Regions from separate parts of the Comamonas sp. E6 genome, predicted to be linked through region 1. Evidence: predicted binding sites of a transcription regulator. Region 1 holds the regulator's gene; the other holds the start of a gene.
The links. Region 1 encodes sigma-54, which starts transcription at its own class of promoters, with help from an activator protein. Its sites were predicted from a motif close to TGGCANGNAANCTGCTTT; they were not measured.

Region 1 (7,321 bases):
ACAAACTCTCCAATCGGGTGCTACTGCACCCCGTCTGTCACAGGCGGTTGCATGCACTGGGTTTACAGGTAGCGAAACCGGCCTCTCAAGGGCTTAGCGTTCAATCAGGAAAAAACAATCCATCCTAGAATGGAGAGTATTGAAGATTGAACTTGTTGTGCTTGAGCCGGATGCGGTGAAAGTCGCAAGTCCGGTTCTTAGGGGGGGATGGTTCAGCAATGAACTGTCCCTACCCTCCAACGTGCCTTCCATGAAAAAAACACTCCTACCTCTTGCGCTGGCCTGCGCCCTGGCAGCAGCGACCGGCATTGTCCATGCCGAAAAAGCCGACAGCGCCAAGCCCATGAATATCGAGGCGGATGCGTTGCGTCATGACGAGCTGCAGCAGACCAGTGTCTTTACTGGCAATGTGGTGATGACCAAGGGCTCCATCGTGCTGCGCGGTGCTCAGCTCGATGTGCGGCAGGACGCCGAGGGCTATCAGTACGGTGTGATCAAGGCCGAGGCCGGCAAGCGAGCGTTCTTCCGCCAGAAGCGCGATACCGTGGCCGGTCAGCCCGAGGAGTTCATCGAGGGCGAAGGCGAAGTCATCGAGTACGACGGCAAGGCCGATATCGTCAAGTTCATCCGTCGTGGCGAGATGCGCCGCTACCGTGGCGGTCAGCTCAGCGATCAGGTCACGGGCTCCATCATCGTCTACAACAACATCACCGACGTCTATACCGTCGATGGCCAGAAGACCAGCGGCGGCCTGCCTAGCTCCTCCGTGGGACAGGGCGGCCGTGTGCGCGCCATCATGGCGCCCAAGGACGGCACGCCGGGGGCACAGCCCAAGCCTGCAACACCTGCCACGCAGCTGCGCCAGAGCATGACGCTGGGCGGCGAGAAAGCCGACGAGAAGAAATGAGCGAGCCGACTTTCTCCAGCAGCCGCAGCGGCGAGTCCGACAGCCGCCTGGAGGCCAAACATCTGGCCAAGTCCTACGGCAGCCGCAAGGTGGTCAAGGATGTGTCCCTGTCCGTGCAAAAAGGCGAGGTCGTCGGTCTGCTCGGCCCTAATGGAGCGGGCAAGACCACATCGTTCTACATGATCGTGGGCCTGGTGCGCAGCGACGGCGGCGAGATCTTCATCGACGGCCAGCCGGTGGGCGGCATGCCGATTCACCAGCGTTCGCGCCTGGGCCTGTCCTATCTGCCCCAGGAAGCCTCCATCTTTCGCAAGCTCAGCGTGGAAGACAATGTGCGCGCCGTGCTGGAGCTGCAAAAGGACGAGCAGGGCAAGGCGCTGACGCGCGACGAGATCGAAAAGCGCCTCACGGGCCTGCTGCAGGAGCTGCGCGTCGAGCATCTGCGCCAGTCGCCGGCGCTGGCGCTGTCAGGCGGTGAGCGCCGTCGCGTGGAAATTGCCCGCGCCCTGGCCACGCAACCGCGCTTTATTTTGCTTGACGAGCCTTTTGCCGGCATCGACCCGATCGCGGTGATCGAGATCCAGCGCATCATCGGCTTCCTCAAGGAGCGCGGCATCGGCGTGCTGATCACCGACCATAATGTGCGCGAGACGCTGGGCATCTGCGACCACGCCTTCATCATCAGCGACGGTCATGTGCTGGCCGAAGGCACGCCCGAGGAGATCGTGGAGAACGCCGATGTGCGCCGCGTCTATCTGGGCGAACATTTCAGGATGTGATGACCGCCACGCTCCCTCACTTTGTGCGGTCGCTGCCCCCAGAAGGGGCCCTGACCGGCTGCGCCGGGGTTTGCCTTGAGGTGGCCCGGCGGCAAACCCGTAGCACTGCGCGCGTTTGCAATGATTGTCTGGGGGCCGCGCCTCGATGAAGCCAGGTCTCTCGCTACGCGTTTCGCAGCATTTATCGCTTACGCCGCAGCTGCAGCAATCCATTCAGCTGCTGCAGCTTTCCACCCTGGAGCTGGCGCAGGAAGTCGAGCAGATGCTGGTCGACAACCCTTTTCTGGAACGTGCGGGCGATGAGGCCGAAACTGCGGGAGATGCTCCTGTAGATGTAGCTAATAGCGCCGGTGAATACAGTACTTCAGATAGTATTCATGCTGAAAGAGATGCATCGCAAGCGCAACAAGCTACTGAAACGGTAGCGGAGACATCAAACCCCGAAACCCCTGAAACGCTGAACTGGGAGGCCGAGGGCCTGGACGGTCAGGACGGGGAATGGGGTGGCGAATCCAGTAGCGAGTGGGATACGCCCTCGGCCAGCAGCTCCACGCGCAACCGCGATGGCGATGACGAAACCGATGCCATCGATCTGGCGCGCGAGCACCAGAGCCTGACCGACTTTCTCCATCGTCAGGCGCTGAGCCTGCATCTGGGCGCGGCGGACATGGCGGCGCTGCGCTTTCTCATCGAGTCGCTCAGCGACGACGGCTATCTCGAGGATTCCCTGCAGGAGCTGGCGCAAAGCCTGGCCGGCGACGACCTGGAAGAGCGCGAGGAGCTGGAGCAGCACTTTGTCATTGCGCTGAAGCTGCTGCAAAGCCTGGAGCCCGTGGGCGTGGGAGCGCGTGATCTGGCCGAGTGCCTGCAGCTGCAGCTGCGCGACCTGATCCGCACCGCCGAGGATGAGGGCACGACCGAGGCGCATATGAACCGGCTGCTGCTGGCGCAGGCCATCTGCGCTCAGCCCATGGACCTGCTGGCGCGGCGCGATCTGCGCAAGCTCACCAGTCTGTGCGGTGCGCGCGAGGAGCAACTGCGCGAGGCCATGGCCCTGATCGCCAGACTGGAGCCGCGTCCGGGGCGCCGCTTTGTCGACGTGGAACGCCATATCGTGGTGCCCGATGTCATCGTGCGCCCGGTGCGGGCCGGCTCGGGCCGGGTGGACTTCTCCGTGCAGCTCAACCCCGAGGTCATGCCGCGTCTGCGCGTGCATGACATCTATGCCAGCGTACTGCGCCGCCACAAGAACAGCGACGGCCATGCGGCGCTGCAGCAGCAACTGCAGGAGGCGCGCTGGTTCATCAAGAACATCCAGCAGCGCTTCGACACCATCTTGCGGGTCTCCGAAGCCATCGTGGAGCGGCAGAAGAACTTCTTTGTGCATGGCGAGCTGGCCATGCGACCGCTGGTGCTGCGCGATATCGCCGACACGCTGGGCCTGCACGAGTCCACCATCAGCCGTGTGACCACCGCCAAGTACATGGCCACGCCCCAGGGCACCTTCGAGCTCAAGTACTTCTTCGGTTCGGGCCTGGGCACGGAAACCGGCGGCAGCGCCTCCAGCACGGCCGTGCGTGCGCTGATCAAGCAGTTTGTCGATGCCGAAGATGCCAAGAAGCCGCTGTCGGACGCCAAGCTGGCCGATATGCTCAAAGAGCAGGGCATCGAGTGCGCGCGCCGCACCGTCGCCAAATACCGCGAGCAGCTCAAGATACCGACGACCACGCTGCGCAAGGCGCTGTAGGGCACCGCAGAAACAAGAAAGCCGCTGATGCATCGCACAGCGGCTTTCTTGCTCTGTCTTTAGGGCGGGAGCCTTGATAAGGCATTCCTCAAGCAAGGGGCAGCGAGCAAGAGCTGCCCTTGCGGCGATGCTGCCGTCCCCCTTGGGGGCGCCCGGCCAGGGGAAGGCGCGTAGCGCCTCAGGGGGTTATCAAGAAACCAACCACCAGATAAACCAGACCAGCACGCCAATCATCAGGCCGAACTTGAGGATCTTGTAGAAGGTCGGATTCCAGTCGCGGAAGGCGCGGCGGTACTTGCCCGCATAGAACGAGATCTTGAACAGCTTGCTGATCATGCCGCGCGGATCGCCCTCGTTGTTGGGCGAGCTGGCGGCGGCCACCACGTTCTTGCCCAGCCAGTGATTGAGCCACTGGGCAAAGCCATTGGTCATGGGGCGCTCCACATCGCAGAACAGCACGATGCGGTTGCCTTCGCTGCGGTTCTCGGCCCAGTGCATAAAGGTCTCGTCGAAGATCACGCCTTCACCTTCACGCCAGCTATAGGGCTGGCCGTCGACCTCGATCATGCAGCGGTCGTCGTTGGGGGCCAGCACGGCCAGGTGATAGCGCAGCGAGCCTGCATAGGGGTCGCGGTGCAGATTGAGCTTGGCGCCGGGCGGCAGCTCGGCAAACATGGCGGCCTTGACGCTGGGAATCGATTTCACCAGGGCCGTGGTCTTGGGGCACAGCTCCATGGCCGAAGGGTGGGCATCGCCGTACCACTTGAGATAGAAGCGCTTCCAGCCGGTCTTGAAGAAGGAGTTGAAGCCTGCGTCATCGTTATTGGCGGCGGCCTTGATCTGCATGTTCTTTTGCAGATTGACGGCTTCCTCGCGGATTTCACGCCAGTTGGCCTGCAGCGGCGCCAGCTCGGGGAAGGTGCTGGTGGGCAGATAGGGCGTGCGCGGCACCTTGCTGAACATCAGCATGAAGACGTTGAACGGCGCTGTGAACGTGGAGTGGTCAAACAATTGCTTGACCACCTTGTGGCGCACCTTGCCGCGCAGATGCATGTACAGCCCGCAGCCAAAGAAAAGCAGCACCAGTGCCAGAACGATTATTTTTGCCATAAGGGCCAATTTTACCGGGGGCACCCCGGCGGCCACCATGGGGGCAGGTCAAACAGAACCGGGGTAGGGGAATATCAAAAGCAATAGCTGCCGGCGCTTGACGGCCAGGCGCGGCAGCCGGTCAGGATCAGATACTCAAGGCAGAGCCAGCACGGCGCAGTTGCACAGATCCGCGCTCTCGAACACCGTTGTGTCGCCCGCTTTGAGGCCCGGCACGGGGAATAGCCGCACCGTCAGCGGCTTGTTGAGGCGAAAAGCCATGGTGCCCGTATCGCGCATGACGGCGGCGATCTGCTCGGCGCTGCTATCGCCCGGCACAGGCACGGTATCGAGGCCGATGCCGCAGACGCTGCTGTAGGTCAGCAGGGCGCGGATATCGAATTCGTCATTCAGACTGGCCTGGGCCAGGCCTTGGTCCTCGGTCACGGCCAGCATCAGGCCGCTGAAGCCGATCTGCGTCACGCCGTTGACTGATTTGAAGACGCGGGTCAGCAGGGCCGAGGCTTCCACCGTGCCGCTGGCGCCGAAACAGGGCACGCCCAGCAGTTGGTAGACATCGACCATGGAGGCGCAGGACTTGGACGGCGCGGCCGAGGTGTCCATGCCCGCGATATGCCAGCTCTCGGCCAGTTTCACGCCGTCGGCACAGCGCTGGATGGCAGTGGCATGCTCGTTCAGAGTCTGGCTCAGGCGCTCGAATGCGAGCCTGAACCACGCCGCGTGATCGAGCTGCAGGCGCTGCTGCTGCAGCTCCTGCAGTTCAGCCACCATGAGGTCTGGCGTTTCCAGGCCCAGCACCAGGGCGCCGTGGTGCTGGCCGCGGTGGTAGCTGGCCGGGAAATAGGGAATGCCGGGCGCGCAGTTGAAGTTGACCGTGAAGTTGAAGTTGCCTTCGCCGCGTGGCGTGCTGCGCGCGATCTGCTGAATTGCCTGCACGCTATGGGCCAGCAAACCGGTCTGCAGAAAGCCATGTTCATCCAGATCGATGTTTACGCAGGCGTTGCACAGGTCGCCATAGGCGGCAATCAGCTGCGGCAGCAGGGCCACTTCCTGCGCATTGCGCGCCTCGCCCACGGCAAAGCGGATGCGGCGTTTGCCGGTGTTGATGGCCTTGAGCGTTTCGGCAATGCGCTGCAGGCCGGCTTGGGCGCTGTCTGCGCTGGAGACATCCAGATATTCGCCAAACGGGTTGCTCACGATGCGGATGGACTGCACCTGATAGCCCCGGGCCTCAATGGCATCGGCCACGGCATCGCATTGCTGCTTGGCCTGGGTCAGGTCGGCCTGCCACTGTGCCTCATCGGCGCTCAGGTTGACAAAGGCGGTGACGGTGCGCACGCGCACCAGCGGGTTGAAGCTGATATTCATAGCAGTATCCGTAGGCGGGAGAATGGCTGGCGGCCATTTTGCCTCTGAACACGCCGATTACAGCAGGCGCGTGCCCAGCGGCACCTCCTTGTCGGGCACGCACAGGGCCACGGCTCCCGTGGCATCGTGAAAACCGGTCACAAGACATTCGCTCATCAAGGGCCCAATCTGCTTCTTGGGAAAGTTGATCACGGCCACCACCAGCCGTCCTATCAGCTCCTCGGGTTGGTAATGCTCGGTGATCTGCGCGCTGGACTTGCGCTGGCCCAGCTCGGGACCCAGGTCCACCAGCAGCTTGTAGGCGGGCTTGCGGGCCTCGGCAAATACCTCGGCCTGCAGCACGCGGCCCACGCGCAGCTCCACCTTCATAAAGTCGTTCCAGCTGATTTCTTCCATGTCGTCATTGCTCCTTGGCCTGGCATCATGCCTCGGGCCCTGCGAGCATCTGTAGAGCAACGCTTGTCGTGCGCGGGCACCGGAAAAGGCCTAGCGCGTATGCTTATGCCCTGTAAAGCGCACAACAGGCTCCCGTGAGCGTCCGGCGCCTGCGCCGTTGCTGGCGCGCACTGATTTCTATGAACCAACTGCATTTGTTTCTGCCCTGCGCCGCCGGCGTCGAGGGCTTTCTGGCCGACGAGGTCCACGCCATCACCGGCGCCAGCGGGCAGGACCTGCTCGTGGGCCGGGGCGGCGTCATGCTGCGCGGCATGTGGCGCGATGCCATGCTGCTCAATCTGCACAGCCGTCTGGCTCAGCGCGTGCTGATCGAGCTGTCGCACACCATGTACCGCAGCGAGAACGATCTGTACCGTGCCGCCAGCGAGGTGGCCTGGGAGATCTGGTTCACGCCCAAGGAAACCTTCAAGATCGAAGTCACGGCCCAGCACAGCCCGCTGACCAGCCTGAACTTCGCGGCGCTCAAGGTCAAGGACGCGATCGCCGACCGTTTTCGCGCCAAGCGCAACGGCGTGCGCCCCAGCGTCGAGACCCATCACCCCGATGTGCGCGTGCACCTGCACCTGACGACCGACGGCGCCACCATCTATATCGACACCTCGGGCGAGGCGCTGTTCAAGCGCGGCTGGCGCGAAGACAAGGGCGATGCCCCGCTCAAGGAAACCCTGGCCGCGGCCATGATTGCTGCCTCGGGCTGGAACCCGCATGGCGACAATCCCCAGCCGCTGTACGACCCCTGCTGCGGCAGCGGTACCCTGGTGATCGAGGCCGCGCAGATCGCGCGCAAGATTCCAGCCGGCATTCTGCGTCGCTTTGCGTTCGAGAAGCTCGTGCCCTTCCAGCGTCATGTCTGGGAAGCCATGCTGGATGAGGCAGAGAGCCAGATCCTGCCCGAATCGCCGGTGGGCATTTACGGCTCTGACATCGCCTTCCGCATGGTGGACTTTGCCCAGC
Region 2 (7,321 bases), on a different contig from region 1:
CTTTTGCGGCAGCAGCTTCGTTGGCGCCGGCAACCGTGCCACAAGCCCAGATTGCCTGCCACCAAGCGCAGTTGATCGGCTATGCGTTGAGCCACCATGTGCCGGACATGCGGCGAGGCTTCGATATTCTTACCAGCTATGGCCGCTGGCATATAGATGCGAAGCCAGCCGCGCAGATGGCCGAGTTGATGCGCCAGCATCTGATGCAGCAACTGGAGACGATCTAGGCCTACGCTTCCGACAGGACGCGGAAAGCAGTTCACCCGATCCTTGAAGTCGGCCTCCGGGAAGACCATGAACCATGAAAAAAGGCTCTGCAGAATGCAGAGCCTTTTGATTGCGCTAGCAGTACCCGGGTATCAACCCAGCCACTTGCGGGCGTTGCGCCAGACGCGCATCCAGGGGCTGAATTCGGACTTGTCGCCCGAGGTCCAGCTCATCTGCACATTGCGAAACACGCGCTCGGGGTGAGGCATCATCGCCGTGAAACGGCCATCGGCCGTCGTCACTGCTGTCAGGCCACCGGCCGAGCCGTTGGGGTTGAACGGGTACTGTTCGGCAGGCTGGCCGTGGTTGTCCACATAACGCATGGCCTTGACCACTTGCTCGGCATTGCCACGGAACTGGAAGTTGGCATAACCCTCGCCATGTGCCACGGCGATGGGCAGGCGGGAGCCGGCCATGCCTTGCAGGAACAGGCTGGGCGACTCCAGCACTTCGACCATGGACAGACGCGCTTCGAAGCGGTTGCTCTGGTTCTGCGTGAAGCGCGGCCAGTCCTGCGCACCAGGGATGATATCGGCCAGCTCGGCAAACATCTGGCAGCCGTTGCACACGCCCAGACCGAAGGTGTCGCTGCGACCGAAGAAAGCCTGGAACTGCTCGGACAGACGGTCGTTGAAGGTAATGGAACGCGCCCAGCCAATGCCCGCACCCAGGGTGTCGCCGTAGCTGAAGCCGCCACAGGCCACCACACCGGCGAAGTCCTTGAGCTGCGCACGACCGGACTGCAGGTCGCTCATGTGCACGTCCACTGCATCAAAGCCGGCTTCGGTGAAGGCGTAGGCCATCTCCACATGGGAGTTCACGCCCTGCTCGCGCAGCACAGCCACGCGAGGCTTGGAGGCCACATTGATGAAGGGCGCTGCCACGTTCTCCTTGGGATCGAACGTCAGATGCACATGCATGCCGGGGTCGGCAGGTTCGCCAGCGGCAGCATGCTCGCTGTCGGCGCAGACGGGGTTGTCGCGTTGCTGGGTGATCTTCCAGCTCACGGCATCCCAGACCTGGTGCAGATCGGACAGAGTTGCTCCGAACACCTTGTTCGCATCGCGCCACACCTGCAGCTCGCCCTTGCCTGCGTCCACGGGAGACGAGGCGGGACGGGTCTTGCCGATGACATGGCTGCACTGGATCAGGCCATGTTCGCGCAGCACCTGCAGCACTTCGGCACGGTCTTCCGTCCTGATCTGCAGCACGGCGCCCAGCTCTTCGTTGAACAGCGCGCGAAGGGTCAGATCTTCGCGGCGGCCGGAGACCTGCTTGCCCCAGTTCTTGCCTTCGCCGCTATCCATGCGGCTGTCGGAGATACCGTCGCCTTCGGTGATCAGCATGTCCACATTCAAGGCCACGCCCACATGGCCGGCAAAGGCCATTTCGGCGGCCGTGGCCAGCAGGCCGCCGTCGCCCTTGTCGTGGTAGGCCAGAATCAGTCCCTTGGCGCGCAGCGCATTCACTGCATCCACCATGGCGATCAGATCCTTGGGCTCGTCCAGATCCGGCACCTCGTTGCCCGACTGATTGAGCACCTGACCGATGATGGAGCCGCCCATGCGCATCTTGCCGCGGCCCAGGTCGATCAGCACCAGGGTGCTGTCTTCCACCTCGGCGTCGAGCTGGGGCGTGAGCGTGGTGCGCACATCGTCGATGGAGGCAAAGCCGGTGATGATCAGGCTCACGGGCGAGGTGACCTTCTTGGTCTGGCCGTTCTCGCTCCATTGCGTGCGCATGGACAGAGAGTCCTTGCCCACGGGAATCGAGATGTTCAGCGCGGGGCACAGCTCCATGCCCACAGCCTTGACGGTGGCGTACAGCGCAGCGTCTTCACCGGCTTCGCCGCAGGCGGCCATCCAGTTGGCCGACATCTTCACCTTGGACAGCTCGATGGGCGCGGCCAGCATATTGGTGATGGCTTCGGCCACGGCCATGCGACCCGAGGCGGGCGCGTCGATGGCGGCCAGCGGTGTGCGCTCGCCCATGGCCATGGCTTCACCCTTGAAGCCCTTGTAGTCGGCCAGGGTCACGGCCACGTCGGCCACCGGCACTTGCCAGGGACCGACCATCTGGTCGCGATGGGTCAGGCCGCCGACGGCGCGGTCGCCAATGGTTATCAGGAAACGCTTGGAAGCCACCGTGGGGTGGGCCAGCACTTCGATCACGGCCTTTTCCAGCGGCACGCCGGTCAGGTCCATGGCGGGCAGCTCGCGCTCCACGCTGGTCACATCCTTGTGCACCTTGGGCGGCTTGCCCAGCAGCACGTTCATGGGCATGTCCACGGGGAACTTCTGGTCGCCGGACTCGACCGCCGTGTCCTCCAGCACCAGTTGGCGCTCTTCGGTGGCCGTGCCGATCACGGCAAACGGGCAGCGCTCGCGCTCGCAGAAGGCCGTGAACTGCTCCAGCGATTCGGGAGCGATGGCCAGCACGTAACGCTCCTGCGATTCGTTGGACCAGATTTCCTTGGGCGACAGGCCGGACTCTTCGAGCTTGACGGCACGCAGGTCAAAGCGTGCACCGCGCCCGGCATCGTTGGTCAGCTCGGGGAAGGCATTGGAGATGCCACCGGCCCCCACGTCGTGGATGGCCAGGATCGGGTTCTCGGCGCCCTGCTGCCAGCAATGGTTGATGACTTCCTGCGCACGGCGCTCGATCTCGGGATTGCCGCGCTGCACCGAGTCAAAGTCCAGTTCTGCTGCATTGGTGCCCGAAGCCATGGAGCTTGCCGCACCGCCGCCCATGCCGATGCGCATGCCGGGACCGCCCAGCTGGATCAGCAGCGTGCCCGCCGGGAACTCGATCTTCTTGGTCAGTTCGGAATCGATCACGCCCAGGCCGCCGGCGATCATGATGGGCTTGTGGTAGCCACGGGTGATGTCGCCGACCTGCTGCTCGTACTCGCGGAAATAGCCGGTCAGATTGGGACGGCCGAACTCGTTGTTGAACGCCGCGCCGCCCAGAGGGCCTTCGATCATGATCTGCAGCGGGCTGGCGATATGTTCGGGCTTGCCTACTTCGCTGCCCCAGAGCTTGGAAACGGTGAAGCCCGTAAGGCCGGCCTTGGGCTTGGAGCCACGGCCGGTTGCGCCTTCGTCACGGATTTCGCCGCCGTTGCCGGTCGATGCACCGGGGAAGGGCGAAATCGCCGTAGGGTGGTTATGTGTCTCCACCTTCATCAGCACATGGTTGGTAGCCGCCTGCTTCTGATAGCTGGGAGCGCTGACTGCGCCTGCCTTGGCATCGAACTTGGCGACAAATCGCTCAACCTCATGGCCTTCCATGATGGAAGCGTTGTCGGCATAAGCCACCACGGTGTGCTGGGGCGAGCAGGCCTCGGTGTTGCGGATCATGCCGAACAGCGATTTTTCCTGCTCCACGCCGTCAATGGTGAACTTGGCGTTGAAGATCTTGTGGCGGCAGTGCTCGGAGTTGGCCTGCGCGAACATCATCAGTTCCACATCCGTGGGATTGCGCTTGAGGTCGTTGAAGGCATTGACCAGATACTCGATCTCGTCTTCGGCCAGGGCCAGGCCCCATTGCTTGTTCGCGGTTTCCAGCGCTGCGCGGCCACCGCCCAGCACATCCACAAACTCCATGGGTTGTGCCGCCAGGGTGGTGAACAGTTGCTCGGCTTCAGCACGTGTCGCAAACACGGACTCGGTCATGCGGTCGTGCAGCAAGGCGGCAATCTGTGCCGTCTGCTGCGGCGAGAGCTCGGGCTTGCCGCCCAGCAGGCCGGACTTCACGTCCACGCGATACTCGGTCATGCGTTCCACACGGAACACATTCAGGCCGCAGTTGCGCGCGATATCGGTGGCCTTGGAGGCCCAGGGCGAGATGGTGCCCAGGCGGGGAGTGACGATGAAGGCCAGGCCTTCAACGCTGCCCTTATAGGGGTCACCATAAGTCAAGAGCGCCGAAAGGCGCTCTTGCAATGCGGGCGCAACTGCGCCCTCGGTGGCAACCAGGTGCACAAAGCGTGCAGATACGCCGGTGATCTTGGGGTGGATGGCGACCAGATCGGTCAGAAGCTGTTGGGCGCGGAACGAGCTCAGGGCGTTTCCACCCTCAAACTGTGTCAGATGCAATGTCACGTGGCGGCCTGTTTATGTGAAGGCTGTTGAAAAGCGTCCTGGTCAATCCCCTGCCTGAGAGGACCGGGCCAAAGCGCTGAATTCGGTGAGCCTCGGATTTTACCGTGCCTCGGGGTTAGTCCGAATGCTCACACCCACAAGCCCTGCATGTTCAAGCGCGCAATGGGATAATTGCGACCATGAGCATCACACTGAAGACTCCCGAAGACATCGAGCGCATGCGCGTTGCAGGCCGCTTTGCTTCGGATGTGCTGGACTACATCACCCCCCACATCAAGCCCGGCATCACCACCCAGCAGATCGACGATCTGTGCGCCAAGCGCATGGCCGAGCAAGGCACCAAGACGGCCTGCCTGGGCTATCAGCCCCCAGGCATGACGCCCTACCCGGCCTATGTCTGCACCTCGGTCAACCATGTGGTGTGCCACGGCATCCCCAACGACAAGCCTTTGAAGAAGGGCGATATCGTCAATGTCGACGTGACCATCATTACCGAAGACGGCTGGTTCGGCGACAACAGCCGCATGTTCATCATTGGCGAAGGCACGATTGCGGCCAAGCGGCTATCCAAGCTGACCTTCGAGGCCATGTGGAAGGGCATTGCCCAGGTCAAGCCCGGTGCCACGCTGGGCGATATCGGCCACGCCATCCAGACCTATGCGGAGAGCAACAACCTGTCCGTGGTGCGTGAATACTGCGGCCACGGCATCGGCAAGGTGTTCCACGACGAGCCCCAGGTGCTGCACTACGGCCGCCCCGGCGAAGGCGTGGTGCTGGAAGAAGGCATGGTCTTCACCATCGAGCCCATGCTGAATCTGGGTAAGCGCGACATCAAGGCCATGCCCGACGGCTGGACCGTCGTCACCAAGGACCGCAGCCTGACTGCCCAGTGGGAGCTGATGCTGGCCGTCACCAAGACCGGCTATGACGTGCTGACCTGGTCCGAGGGCTCGCCCACCCCGCCCGACTTCATCACGGCCATCCGCACCTGAGCGCACTGCTGCCGCTGACCTGCATGCCGCATCTGGCCAAAGCCGGATGCGGCATATTTTTTGCTTGTAGACCTTGTGCTGCAAGCGCCATGCGCTCATCTTTTTGCCATCACAGGCCTCAAGCCCAAGTCAGTTGGGTTAAGGTGACGCTCAAGCACTTGCCCTGTTGAAACGCTTTTTTCTACTGCGCATGACCTCCTCTGCCCACTCCTACGCCAACTCTGCCGACGCCTCCGACCTCTCCTCGCTACAGGGCCTGCGCGAGCAATACCGCGAGGCCAAGGCCCGGCAGATGGAGTTGCTGCGCAACCCCACGCTGGGCAGACGCAGCGTGCGCGGAGTGCTGCACCATTTCAGTGAACTGGCCGACGGTCTTCTGCGCACCCTCTGGCAGCGCGCGCAGATGCCGCAAGGCGCGGCCCTGCTGGCCGTGGGGGGTTATGGACGCGCCCAGCTCTTTCCCTACTCGGACATCGATGTGCTGGTGCTGCTGCCCCAAAGCAGTGCACCGCCGGCTGCGGAACTGGCGGCCAGCATCGAGCAGTTCATCAGCAGTTGCTGGGATGCTGGCCTGGAAATCGGCTCCAGCGTGCGCAGCATTGCCGAATGCCTGCAGGAGGCCGCGCAGGACCTGACGGTACAGACCGCCATGCTGGAGTCACGCCGCATCACCGGCAGCAAGGCCTTGTTTGCCGACTTCGAACAGCAGTTCCGCGCACAACTTGATCCCAAGGCTTTTGTCGAAGGCAAGCTGCTGGAAATGCGCCAGCGCCACGCCAAATACGATTTCACGCCCTATTCGCTGGAGCCCAACTGCAAGGAATCGCCCGGCGGGCTGCGCGATCTGCACACCATGCTCTGGCTGGCCAAGGCCGCAGGCTTCGGCAACAGCTGGCACGAGCTGGCCGAGCAAGACCTGATCACCCATTTCGAGGTCCAGCAGCTCGAATCCAACGAATCCCTGCTCAGCCTGATCCGTGCCCGCCTGCATGCCGCTGCCGGCCGCCATGAGGACCGGCTGGTCTTTGACCTGCAGACCGCCGTGGCCGAAGCCTTCGGCTACCGCTCCAACACGCCGGAGGGACGCAAACTGGCCATGCGCGCTGGCGAGACCCTGATGCGCCACTATTACTGGGCCGCCAAGGCAGTGACCCAGCTGTGCCAGATCGTGCGCATGAGCATCGAGGAGCGCCTGAACCCCGGCTCTCACGAACTGATCCAGCTCAATGATCGCTTCTGCGAGAAGGCCGGCACCATCGAGGTGGTCAGCGACGATCTGTACGAGCGCGATCCGCATGCCATTCTCGAAACCTTTCTCATGTATGAGCAGCATGAGGGATTGACGGGTCTGTCGACGCGAACCCTGAGAGCGCTGTATGCCAGCCGCGATGTGATGGACAGCGCCTTCCGTCGCGACCCGGTCAACCGCGCCACCTTCATGAAGATCCTGCAGCAGCCGCGCGGCATCACCCATGCCATCCGGCTGATGAATCAGACCTCGGTGCTGGGCCGCTATCTCTGGCCCTTCCGCCGCATCGTGGGGCAGATGCAGCATGATCTGTTCCACGTCTACACCGTGGACCAGCATATCCTGATGGTGCTGCGCAATGTGCGGCGCTTCTTCATGGCCGAGCATGCCCATGAGTATCCGTTCTGCTCCCAGCTTGCCGCAGGCTGGGACAAGCCCTGGATCCTGTATCTGGCTGCCATCTTCCACGACATCGGCAAGGGTCGTGGCGGCGATCACTCCGTGATCGGTGCCGTCGAAGTCAAACGTTTTTGCCGCGCCCACCAGATCGACAAGGCCGATGCGGAGCTCGTCGAGTTTCTAGTGCGCGAGCATCTGACCATGAGCCAGGTGGCACAGAAGCAGGACCTGTCCGACCCCGACGTGATTCGTGCCTTTGCCGAACGCGTCGGCAACGAGCGCAAGCTCACCGCCCTGTACCTGCTGACGGT

Region 2: a site for sigma-54 is predicted at 5,412-5,429, ahead of CSE6_RS10645 ([protein-PII] uridylyltransferase). Genes of this name have one in related genera too.

The regions. Positions count from the first base shown of each region.
Region 1 covers NZ_BBXH01000012.1:174,398-181,718, reverse strand. Annotated here, with positions in the region: gene ltrA (group II intron reverse transcriptase/maturase) at 1-128, shown strand, start outside; gene lptA (lipopolysaccharide transport periplasmic protein LptA) at 251-907, shown strand; gene lptB (LPS export ABC transporter ATP-binding protein) at 904-1,686, shown strand; gene CSE6_RS11880 (RNA polymerase factor sigma-54) at 1,832-3,433, shown strand; gene CSE6_RS11875 (aspartyl/asparaginyl beta-hydroxylase domain-containing protein) at 3,623-4,543, opposite strand; gene CSE6_RS11870 (DUF711 family protein) at 4,679-5,911, opposite strand; gene CSE6_RS11865 (tRNA-binding protein) at 5,969-6,307, opposite strand; gene CSE6_RS11860 (class I SAM-dependent RNA methyltransferase) at 6,487-7,321, shown strand, end outside.
Region 2 covers NZ_BBXH01000011.1:189,181-196,501, reverse strand. Annotated here, with positions in the region: gene CSE6_RS10660 (hypothetical protein) at 1-227, shown strand, start outside; gene purL (phosphoribosylformylglycinamidine synthase) at 360-4,370, opposite strand; gene map (type I methionyl aminopeptidase) at 4,550-5,362, shown strand; gene CSE6_RS10645 ([protein-PII] uridylyltransferase) at 5,553-7,321, shown strand, end outside.